DNA from 2 places in the Caloramator sp. genome. Region 2 is predicted to be linked to the other one. Evidence: predicted binding sites of a transcription regulator. Region 2 holds the regulator's gene; the other holds the start of a gene.
The links. Region 2 encodes Rex, which represses fermentation and respiration genes when NADH is low (regulators of the CRP and FNR family bind a similar motif). Its sites were predicted from a motif close to ATTGTTAANNNNTTAACAAT; they were not measured.

Region 1 (5,171 bases), on a different contig from region 2:
TTTGAATATAGGGCACCTCTTCTCATTCTTGCACACATATAGCAGGGATAATCCTTTACTATTCTATCTGCAACTTCAAAAATTCCAGATTCAAATATTTTTATTGGTATATTTAAATAGTTGCAGTTGTCAATAAGAAGTGCTCTTATACTTTCGTGATATCCAGGATCCATTGCTATAAATTCAAGCTCAAAATTAATCTTACCGTGTCTTTTTAGCTCTTGAAAAAGCTTTGCCATAAGCATACTATCTTTTCCACCTGATACTGCAACAGCAACCTTATCCCCATCTTCAACAAGTTTAAATTCATCTATTGCCTTAACAAATTTAGTCCAAAGTTTATTTCTATATGTTTTAATTATACTTCTTTCTATATCCTTTAAAGGTTTCCTTTCACTAAAAGGAACTAATATGGGACAACCAGTTCCCGAAAGTTTATTTTCACTCATACATCATCTCTCCTTAATCTATTTTATACTCAAATATTATAATATATTCATAAACTTAAATACAAATATAATTTATATAGCATTGCAATATATAATTTGACATCTAAATATTTTTATATTATAATTTTAATAATGATTTTTATAATATTAATTACAAATTTGTATTTTATTGCACAATATTATCTCATATCTATAATTAAATATTGAGATAAATTTATTAGCTGAATTCCATTTTAAATGGATACGGGGGAACCATCTAGGGTGAATCAGTTTGTTTCTGTAGGGCACCTCCAGTCCGAACCCATAAGCTAACCTCGGAAGCTGAAAGGAGGATTTTTATGCAAAATTCAAAATCAAACATGCATACTAACTTTAATAATCTCAAATCTACAATTGATGATTATTTAAAAATTAAAGACACTATTAAAACAGCCCTTGAAGACAAAAAAGTTGTGGAACAACAAAAGCAAAAAATTTTAAAAATATTTGGTGCAACTGAAGAGGACTGGAATGACTATAAATGGCAACTCAGAAATAGGATTACTTCTTCTGAGATTTTAAAACATGTTATACCTTTAACTGACCAAGAAGCACAACAAATCGATGAAGTTGCTAAAAAGTACAGATTTGCTATTTCTCCTTACTATCTATCATTAATTAATCCTAACGATCCAAACTGCCCAATTAAGCTTCAATCAATTCCTAAGTTTGAAGAATTAGATGAATTTGGTGAACTTGATCCTATGGGTGAAGAGTTTACTACACCTGTTAACTCAGTTACACAAAGATATCCCGATAGAATGATAATAAATGTTACAAATATATGTGGAATGTTTTGTAGGTTTTGTCAAAGAAGACGTTTGATTGGAGAAACTGATAAACATACTTGTAAAGATGATATTAAAAATGCAATTGAATATGTAAAGCAAAATCCTCAAATTAGAGATATACTAATAACTGGTGGAGATTCACTTATGCTTTCAGATAGTGAATTGGAATGGATTTTAAAATCTCTACGTGAAATACCACATGTAGAAATAATTAGGCTTGGTAGTAGAGCTCCTGTTACTCTACCTCAAAGAATAACTCCACAGCTTGTTGATATGATTAAAAAATATCATCCAGTATATCTCAATACTCATTTTAATCATCCTAGAGAAATATCTGAAGAATCAAAAAGAGCTTGTGAATTGTTAGTAAATGCCGGTATTCCGTTAGGAAATCAAATGGTTCTTCTTAATAACATAAATAACGATAAATACGTTGTTCGAAAACTAAACCAATCACTATTAAAAATCAGAGTTAGGCCATATTATATTTTCCATCCTAAAAAAGTCAAAGGTACAAAACATTTTTGGGTTAATTTCCAAGAGGGATTGGAAATTATGGAAAGTTTACGTGGAAGAACATCAGGTATGGCTATACCAACTTATATAGTAAATGCTCCTAAAGGCGGAGGTAAAACCCCACTTTTACCTAATTATTTGTTGTATTTTGGAAAAGATAAAGTTGTATTTAGAAACTGGAAAAATGATGTATTTGAAATTGAAAATGACTTATAATATATTAAAAAATTAGATAGGATTTTTCCTATCTAATTTTTTTTATAAAACTATTGCAAAAATAAAAATTATAAACTATAATATGATTGTGAAATATATGACAATCTTTTTGTAATACGTGCACTTTTTAGTGCTCTTAATATTTGATTTAGTTTGTTAATATTTTAACTTTCAAGTATTAAGTACCCTTTTAACTATACTTCGACATTTCTTATGATGTTATTATTTTAACAAGTGAGGTGTTTTTTATGGCGGTAACAAACAGAGAGGAACTACTTCAAAAAATCTCTGAAATAAGAGAAGCTCAAAAGAAATTTGCAACCTATACACAAGAACAGGTTGACGAGATTTTCAGACAAGCAGCAATGGCTGCAAACAATGCAAGAATATATCTTGCAAAGATGGCTGTTGAAGAAACAGGAATGGGTATAGTAGAAGACAAGGTTATAAAGAACCACTTCGCATCAGAATACATCTACAACAAATACAAAGATGAAAAGACTTGTGGCGTTATTGAAAAGGATGAAACTATGGGACTTACAAAGATAGCAGAACCAATAGGAGTTATTGCTGCTATAGTTCCAACAACAAACCCAACATCAACAGCAATATTCAAGGCACTACTTGCTTTAAAGACAAGAAACGGTATAATATTCTCTCCTCACCCACGTGCTAAAAAATCAACTATAGAAGCTGCACGAATAATACTTGACGCTGCTGTTAAGGCTGGTGCTCCAAAGAATATTATAGGATGGATTGATGAACCATCTGTTGAACTTTCACAGCTTGTTATGGCAGAATCTGACTTAATTCTTGCAACTGGTGGCCCTGGAATGGTAAAGGCTGCATATTCTTCAGGAAAGCCTGCAATAGGGGTTGGTGCTGGTAATACACCTGCTATAATTGATGAGTATGCACATATTAAAATGGCGGTAAACTCAATACTTCTTTCAAAGAGCTTTGACAATGGTGTTATCTGTGCATCAGAACAATCTGTAATAGTACTTGATGAAGTATATGATGAAGTAAAAAATGAATTTATTGAAAGAGGAGCATATATCTTAAAGGGAGATGAGGTTGACAAGGTTAGAAAGATTCTTCTTGTTAACGGCTCAATAAACCCAAATATAGTTGGACAAAGCCCACAAAAGATAGGTGAAATGGCTGGTGTTAAGGTACCAGACAATGCAAGAATAATAATTGCTGAAGTTGATTCAGTTGAAATTGATGAACCATTCTCCTATGAAAAGTTATCTCCAGTTCTTGCAATGTATAGAGCTCATTCCTTTGATGAGGCACTTGATAAGGCAGTAACACTTGTTAAGCACGGCGGATTTGGTCATACTTCAGTTCTATACACAGATACAATAAAGTGCAAGGATAGAGTTGAAAAGTTCAGTATGGCAATGAAGACAGGAAGAACAATAATAAATATGCCTTCTTCACAAGGTGCAATTGGAGATATTTATAACTTCAGACTTGCTCCATCTCTAACTTTAGGCTGCGGTTCTTGGGGTGGAAACTCTGTTTCTGAAAATGTAGGAGTTAAGCATCTTCTAAACATTAAGAACGTAGCTGAGAGGAGAGAAAATATGCTTTGGTTTAGAGTACCAGAAAAGATATACTTCAAATATGGTTGTCTTCCTGTAGCACTACAAGAGCTAAAGGATATGGGCAAGAAAAGAGCATTCATAGTAACTGATAAGGTACTGTTTGATTTAGGATATGCTGAGAAGGTTACTAACGTGTTAGATAGTATAGGAATTGAAACAAGCGTATTCTTTGAAGTTGAACCAGATCCAACACTTGCTTGTGCTAAAAAGGGTGCTGATTTAATGAGAGCATTTAACCCAGACGTTATAATAGCACTTGGTGGTGGTTCACCAATGGATGCTGCAAAGATTATGTGGGTAATGTATGAACATCCAGAGGTTAGATTTGAAGATCTTGCAATGAGATTTATGGATATAAGAAAGAGAGTTTACAGATTCCCAGAACTTGGACAAAAGGCTATGATGGTGGCAATTCCAACATCAGCTGGTACAGGTTCAGAAGTTACTCCTTTTGCAGTTATAACTGATGAAAAGACTGGAATTAAGTATCCTCTTGCTGATTATGAATTAACTCCTGATATGGCAATTGTTGATACTGAACTTATGATGAATATGCCAAAGGGATTAACAGCAGCTTCAGGTATAGATGCTCTAACTCACGCAATAGAGGCTTATGTTTCAGTTCTTGCATCAGAATATACAAATGGACTTGCACTTGAGGCAATAAGATTGATATTTAAGTATCTACCTCTTGCATATAGTGAAGGCCCAACTAACCAAAAGGCAAGAGAAAAGATGGCACACGCTTCAACTATGGCTGGTATGGCATTTGCAAATGCTTTCCTTGGTGTATGCCACTCAATGGCACATAAACTTGGTGCAATGCATCATATACCACACGGTATAGCAAATGCTCTACTAATAAATGAAGTAATCAGATTTAATGCAGTAGATAATCCAAGAAAGCAGGCTGCATTCCCACAATATAAGTATCCAAACGCTAAGTGGAGATATGCAAGAATTGCAGATTACCTTGGACTTGGTGGAAAGACTGAAGAAGAAAAGGTAGAACTTCTAATTAAGGCTATAGATGAGCTTAAGGAAAAGCTAAATATACCAAAATCAATAAAGGAAGCTGGAGTTTCAGAAAAGAAATTCTATGCAACACTTGATGAAATGGCTGAACAAGCATTTGATGATCAATGTACAGGTGCAAACCCAAGATATCCATTAATTAGCGAAATTAAGGAAATGTATATAAATGCTTTTGAAGGCAGATAATAAGTAAATTCCATATAGTTTTCATTAGTTTACCCCTATCCTAATAGTTTATCCCCTTGCATTATTGATATATAATAAAGAGCTAACAGTTTTTATTCTGTTAGCTCTTTATTTATGCCTTCTTGCAAAATCAACAAATTTAAATTTATCTGGTCTATGCCTCGACTCTGTATACTGAAATAGAGTCATATCTTCTAAGTAAACATAGTTTTTTACGACAACAACAACGTCATATCCTTCTAAATCCAAATACTTTTTATCCTCATCGGTTGCATTTTTTACAACTATCTCCTTCTTTGCAAAGGATATTTTTAATCCCAACACCT
Region 2 (5,171 bases):
CTCTCCATAGGATTTAGACAGTTCTTCAATCTGGAGAACGTCATTACCGCTTTTTATTCTTGTATCAAAACTTATCTTTACATTTTCTTCATAGGTTATTGGTCTATCTCCTAAAGTTTCCTCCAATTTTAACAACATCTTCTCTTTACTCTCTGCTTGTTTTATACTTTTTTCTCGATTGAAGGACCTAAACCTTTCTATCATCTCTTCAAGCCTTTTTATTTCCTTCTGTTTTAATTCGTATTCCTTTACCCTCTGCTCTATTCTATTTTTTCTTTCTTTAATGAAATAAGAATAATTTCCTCCATATTCTTCTACTTTACCATTTAAAACTTCAACCGTTTTATTGGTTATTACATCAAGGAAATATCTATCGTGGGAAATAATAAGCACAGTTCCCTTATACTCCTTAAGGAAATTTTCAAGGAAGGCTATTCCTTCTAAATCAAGATGGTTGGTTGGTTCATCTAATAAAAGAACATCAGGGCTTTTTAAAAGCAATTTTGCAAGAGCTACTCTTGTTTTTTGTCCTCCTGATAGATAACAAATTTTTTTGTTTATTTCCTCCTCAAGAAGTCCAAGTCCAATAAGTACACCCTTTGCATAGCTTTCACAGCTATATCCATTTCTATTTTCAAATTCCACCTGAAGCCTTCCATATTCCTTTAGAAGCCTTTCGTGGTCAGAATTTGGATCTGAAAGCTCCCCTTCAATCTGCCTCATTCTTTCTTCTATCTCTTTTATATCTGAAAATACCTTCATAACCTCTTCAAAGGCAGTAAGATTTTCATCTATGTCTAAGTTTTGCGAAAGATACCCAAGAGTCTTTCCCTTTTGTAGAATTATTTCCCCCTCATCCTGCTTTATGCTACCTGTTATTATTTTAAAAAGAGTAGTTTTACCTGCACCATTTCTTCCAACAAATCCGATTTTATCGCCTTCATTTATTATTAAGTTTACACCATCTAAAACTACATCTACTCCATAAGACTTTTTTATATTGTTAACATAAAGAATTGCCATTTTTTCACCTCAACTTAAAATAGCTTAACAGATTAATTTTAATATTAACCCATCTTTAAGGCAATACTTTTTAGGTAATTGACATTAATTCTTGCATATTATAACATATATGATAGGGGAAAATTATAAGGATGGGAAGTGAAGCTATATGGCAAAGGAAACTAAAATTTCGATGGCAGTTATCAGAAGATTGCCAAAATATCATAGGTATTTAGGTGAACTTTTAAGAAAAGATATAGATAGGATATCTTCAAAGGAACTTTCAGAAAGAATAGGGTTTACAGCTTCTCAAATAAGGCAGGATTTAAACTGTTTTGGTGACTTTGGGCAACAGGGATATGGTTATAACGTTAAGGATTTATATGACCAAATAGGAAAAATACTTGGACTTGATAAGAATTATAAAACAATAATTGTTGGTGCAGGTAATATAGGGCAAGCTGTTGCAAACTATGCAAAGTTTGAAAGGTTAGGATTCCATCTACAGGCTATTTTTGATAAAAATCCAAAGCTTATTGGAATTAAAATAAGGGATATTGAAGTTAAGGATGTAGATTGTTTAGATACATACCTTAAGGAAAATCCAATAGATATAGGTATTATATGTGTTCCAAAGGAGCACGCACAAATGGTTGCAGACATAATGATTAAAAATGGAATTAAAGGTATATGGAACTTTGCTCCAACGGATTTAAATGCACCAGATGATGTTATAGTAGAAAATGTACATCTAAGTGAAAGTTTAATGATATTGAGCTACAGATTAAACGAATCTGAATTATTTAAAGAATAAGTGGGCTATTTGCCCACTTTATTTTTGCATATTCTTTGGATTGTATCTTTAAGCTCTTCAATTGAAAAGGGCTTCTGTATTATATCATCTATATATTTCTTATCAGAATCATTTAGATTACCAAGCCATCCTGTCATTAGAACTACTGGTATATCCTTCTTCTGCTTTATTTTTTCAGAAAGCTCAGCACCTGTGCAATTTGGCATAGCAAGATCACACATTACTGCATCAAAATCATATTTTTCTATAAGTTCAAGGGCTTCCCTATCATCAACTACATAAACCGAGTCGTGTCCAAGACTCTTTAGCATCTCTGATACTGCCACTGCAACTGGCTCTTGATCATCTATAACTAATATTTTATAAATTTGCTTTTCTTCACAACTTTCATTAAGATGTTCTCTGCTTAATCCTGCACCCTTTGCAGGCAGTTTGATCTCAAATTCAGTTCCTTCATTAACTTGGCTTGATACATCTATATGTCCATTCATTTCCTCAATTATTGAGTAAACAATAGAAAGCCCAAGTCCATTTCCTCTTTCATTTTTTGTTGTAAAGAAGGGCTCAAATATCTTCTCTTTAACTTCCTCAGTCATACCAACTCCAGTGTCCTTTATTTTTACCACTATATTTCCCTTCTTATTAAATGACTCTATACTCAAGAATCCGCCATTTGGCATAGCATCTATGGCATTAGAGATTATATTAACAAATACTTCTCTAAGCTCAGTAGCTGTGCCTTCAACAAATCCCTTTGCCTTTAAATCTAATTTTACATCAATACTCTTCTTACTTATTTGAGATTCATAGGTCCATTTTGGTTTTGTAATTTCAACAGATTGAATAATAATCCTGTTTATATCACAAAGTTCCTTTTCCTTATGCTTTTGCTTTGAAAATTCCTGTATTCTTTTTACTATTTTTGCTCCATCCTTTGCGCTTTCCTCAATAAGTTCTATATATCTATTAAGTATAGGGTCGTCTATGTTATTTTTTAAAATTTGTATATATCCCAATATTGGAGTTAATATATTGTTAAATTCGTGGGCTATACCACCGGTTAACTCTCCTAATGCCTGCATCTTTCTTGATTGAATTAAACTGTCCTGTATCTTTTTATACCTTCTATATTCCACAAGCATTTTGCCTATCGTTTGACATACCATATATAAAAACTCAGAACTATCTTCAAAGGAGAAATACTTGTCTTGACTTGAAAGCCACATACATCCTAATATATCATCATCAAACTTTATCGGAATTGTTATACAAGACAATATATTGTTCTTTTGCATAACATCCTTTATTGGCCCTGATATATCTTTAGTATGATATACTAAACAGTTTAATTTTGAAAAAGTTACCTTTGGATTATAAGTTCCACCTTCAATATGCTGTTTATATGTATTTACTATATCATCATTAATATTATAAGATATTACATAGTCAGAATTAAAATCCTTTGGCAAATCATTGTTTTCAAATAGTACAACAAAACCTCTATTTGCTGAAATAGAACTACATATTATGTTTAATGCTGTCTCAAGTATCTCACCTTCATCCTTTTTATAGGACAATTCTCCAGATAATTTGCTTATAAATTTATATACTTTATTTTCTCTTATTACCTTTTCTCTCTTCTTTAAAAATTCCTGTACAATTCCTAATGTTTCTTCCTTTGTGAAAAACCCTTCATCATTTATATGAACATATACCTCATCGTTGTTCTTATATATAAAATTAGGATTTAAATGTGTTATTGCAAAAAGAGCATCAACACCAAATTTGTCTATATTATAGCAGCTTATAGCTGAAACTGGATATTTTTCAAATATATCGTTTAATTCCTTTTCATAGTTATATAAAAACTCCTCATCATAATCGCTATGACAAAAGGCTTCTCTATCGGAAATTATGGCTATTCCGTCATATCCATCCATAACTGCATCCTTTGCCATATCCTTGATGTTTTGATATGCTGAATTTACATTATTATTTTCAAAGAAAATCTGAGAAGATTGAACTATTAATTTATTACTCGCAATAAGTTCAATCATATCCATATTTGCCTGCCTTAAATAAAAATCAAGGCTTGTTAGAACATCTCTATCGACAAAATAATAACACTTTCTATTATTTCTAATTCCCCACGATATAAACGCCGCAATCACATCATAAGCATAATCATCGTCGGTGTTAATTAGGGTATACCTAACACCTCTTTGGAAGTATTTATCAAAATTCATTCGACTTCCCCCTAATTCAACACAAAAATTATAGATATTTTTCTAAATGACTAATTATATAATATAACATATTTTGCTAAAATGAAAGCTTTTTTTGTACTTTTTTGACTTTTTTCTATTATTTTCTCTTTATTTCTTCTTTTACTTATTCATTTCCTTTTTATGTAATTGCAATAATACAATAAAAAATAAAGATAATCTAAAATTAATTATCTTTATTTTTTTCAAAAAATTAAGTTATATCCACATTGTCCACAATATTATCCACAGGTTTTGCAGGCTGTTTTGTGGAGCTTTTGCAGATTTATCCACTTTATCCACACTTAATATGTTAACATATCCAAAATATCCACAAATTCTACAATCTTTGTCCTATTTTTAATGAAGGATATGCATTGAGCCCTAAATTCGACACAAGCCCTGCATTATAATTATAATATCCTGCACTTGCTATCATTGCAGCATTATCTGTACATAAACTAATCGGTGGATAGTAAAAATTAATTCCTTCTTTTTTACATTCTTTTGCTAATGTATCTCTTAACTTAGAATTTGCTGCAACACCACCTGCAAGACAAATTGTTTTCATATTATATTTTTTTGCCGCAATTATTGCCTTTTCAGTCAATATCTCAACAACAGACCTTTGAAAACTTGCTGCAATATCCTCCCTTTTAATTTCTTTTCCCGTCATCTGCATTTTATTTAAGTAGTTTAAAACTGCAGATTTGAGTCCACTAAAGGAAAAATCAAAACTTTCATCTTCAAGGTATGCCTTTGGAAAATCTACTGCATATTCATCTCCCTCTTTTGCTAAGGCATCAATTAGAGGTCCTCCTGGATAACCTAGTCCTAAAGCTCTTGCAACCTTATCATAGGCTTCTCCTGCTGCATCATCCCTTGTTCTTCCTAATACTTCAAATTCAGTATAGTCCTTAACAAGAACAAGATGTGTATGTCCACCGGAAACTATAAGGCATAGGTAGGGTGGCTCTAATTCCTTGTGTGCTATGTAGTTTGCTGCTATATGGCCCTCTATGTGATTTACTCCAACAAAGGGTTTATTTAAGGATAATGCTAATCCCTTGGCATAGGATAATCCTACAAGA

Region 1: the regulator Rex is predicted to act here: its motif matches at 2,097-2,116, upstream of adhE (bifunctional acetaldehyde-CoA/alcohol dehydrogenase).

What each region holds. Positions count from the first base shown of each region.
Region 1 is NZ_JAIHAO010000016.1:17,670-22,840, forward strand. Features, by position in the region: gene JG776_RS07165 (tRNA 2-thiocytidine biosynthesis TtcA family protein) at 1-449, opposite strand, end outside; cyclic di-AMP (ydaO/yuaA leader) riboswitch at 659-787, shown strand; gene eam (glutamate 2,3-aminomutase) at 788-2,011, shown strand; gene adhE (bifunctional acetaldehyde-CoA/alcohol dehydrogenase) at 2,260-4,845, shown strand; gene treR (trehalose operon repressor) at 4,954-5,171, opposite strand, start outside.
Region 2 is NZ_JAIHAO010000010.1:77,020-82,190, reverse strand. Features, by position in the region: gene JG776_RS05405 (ABC-F family ATP-binding cassette domain-containing protein) at 1-1,023, opposite strand, end outside; gene JG776_RS05400 (redox-sensing transcriptional repressor Rex) at 1,172-1,816, shown strand; gene JG776_RS05395 (ATP-binding protein) at 1,822-4,062, opposite strand; gene tsaD (tRNA (adenosine(37)-N6)-threonylcarbamoyltransferase complex transferase subunit TsaD) at 4,421-5,171, opposite strand, start outside.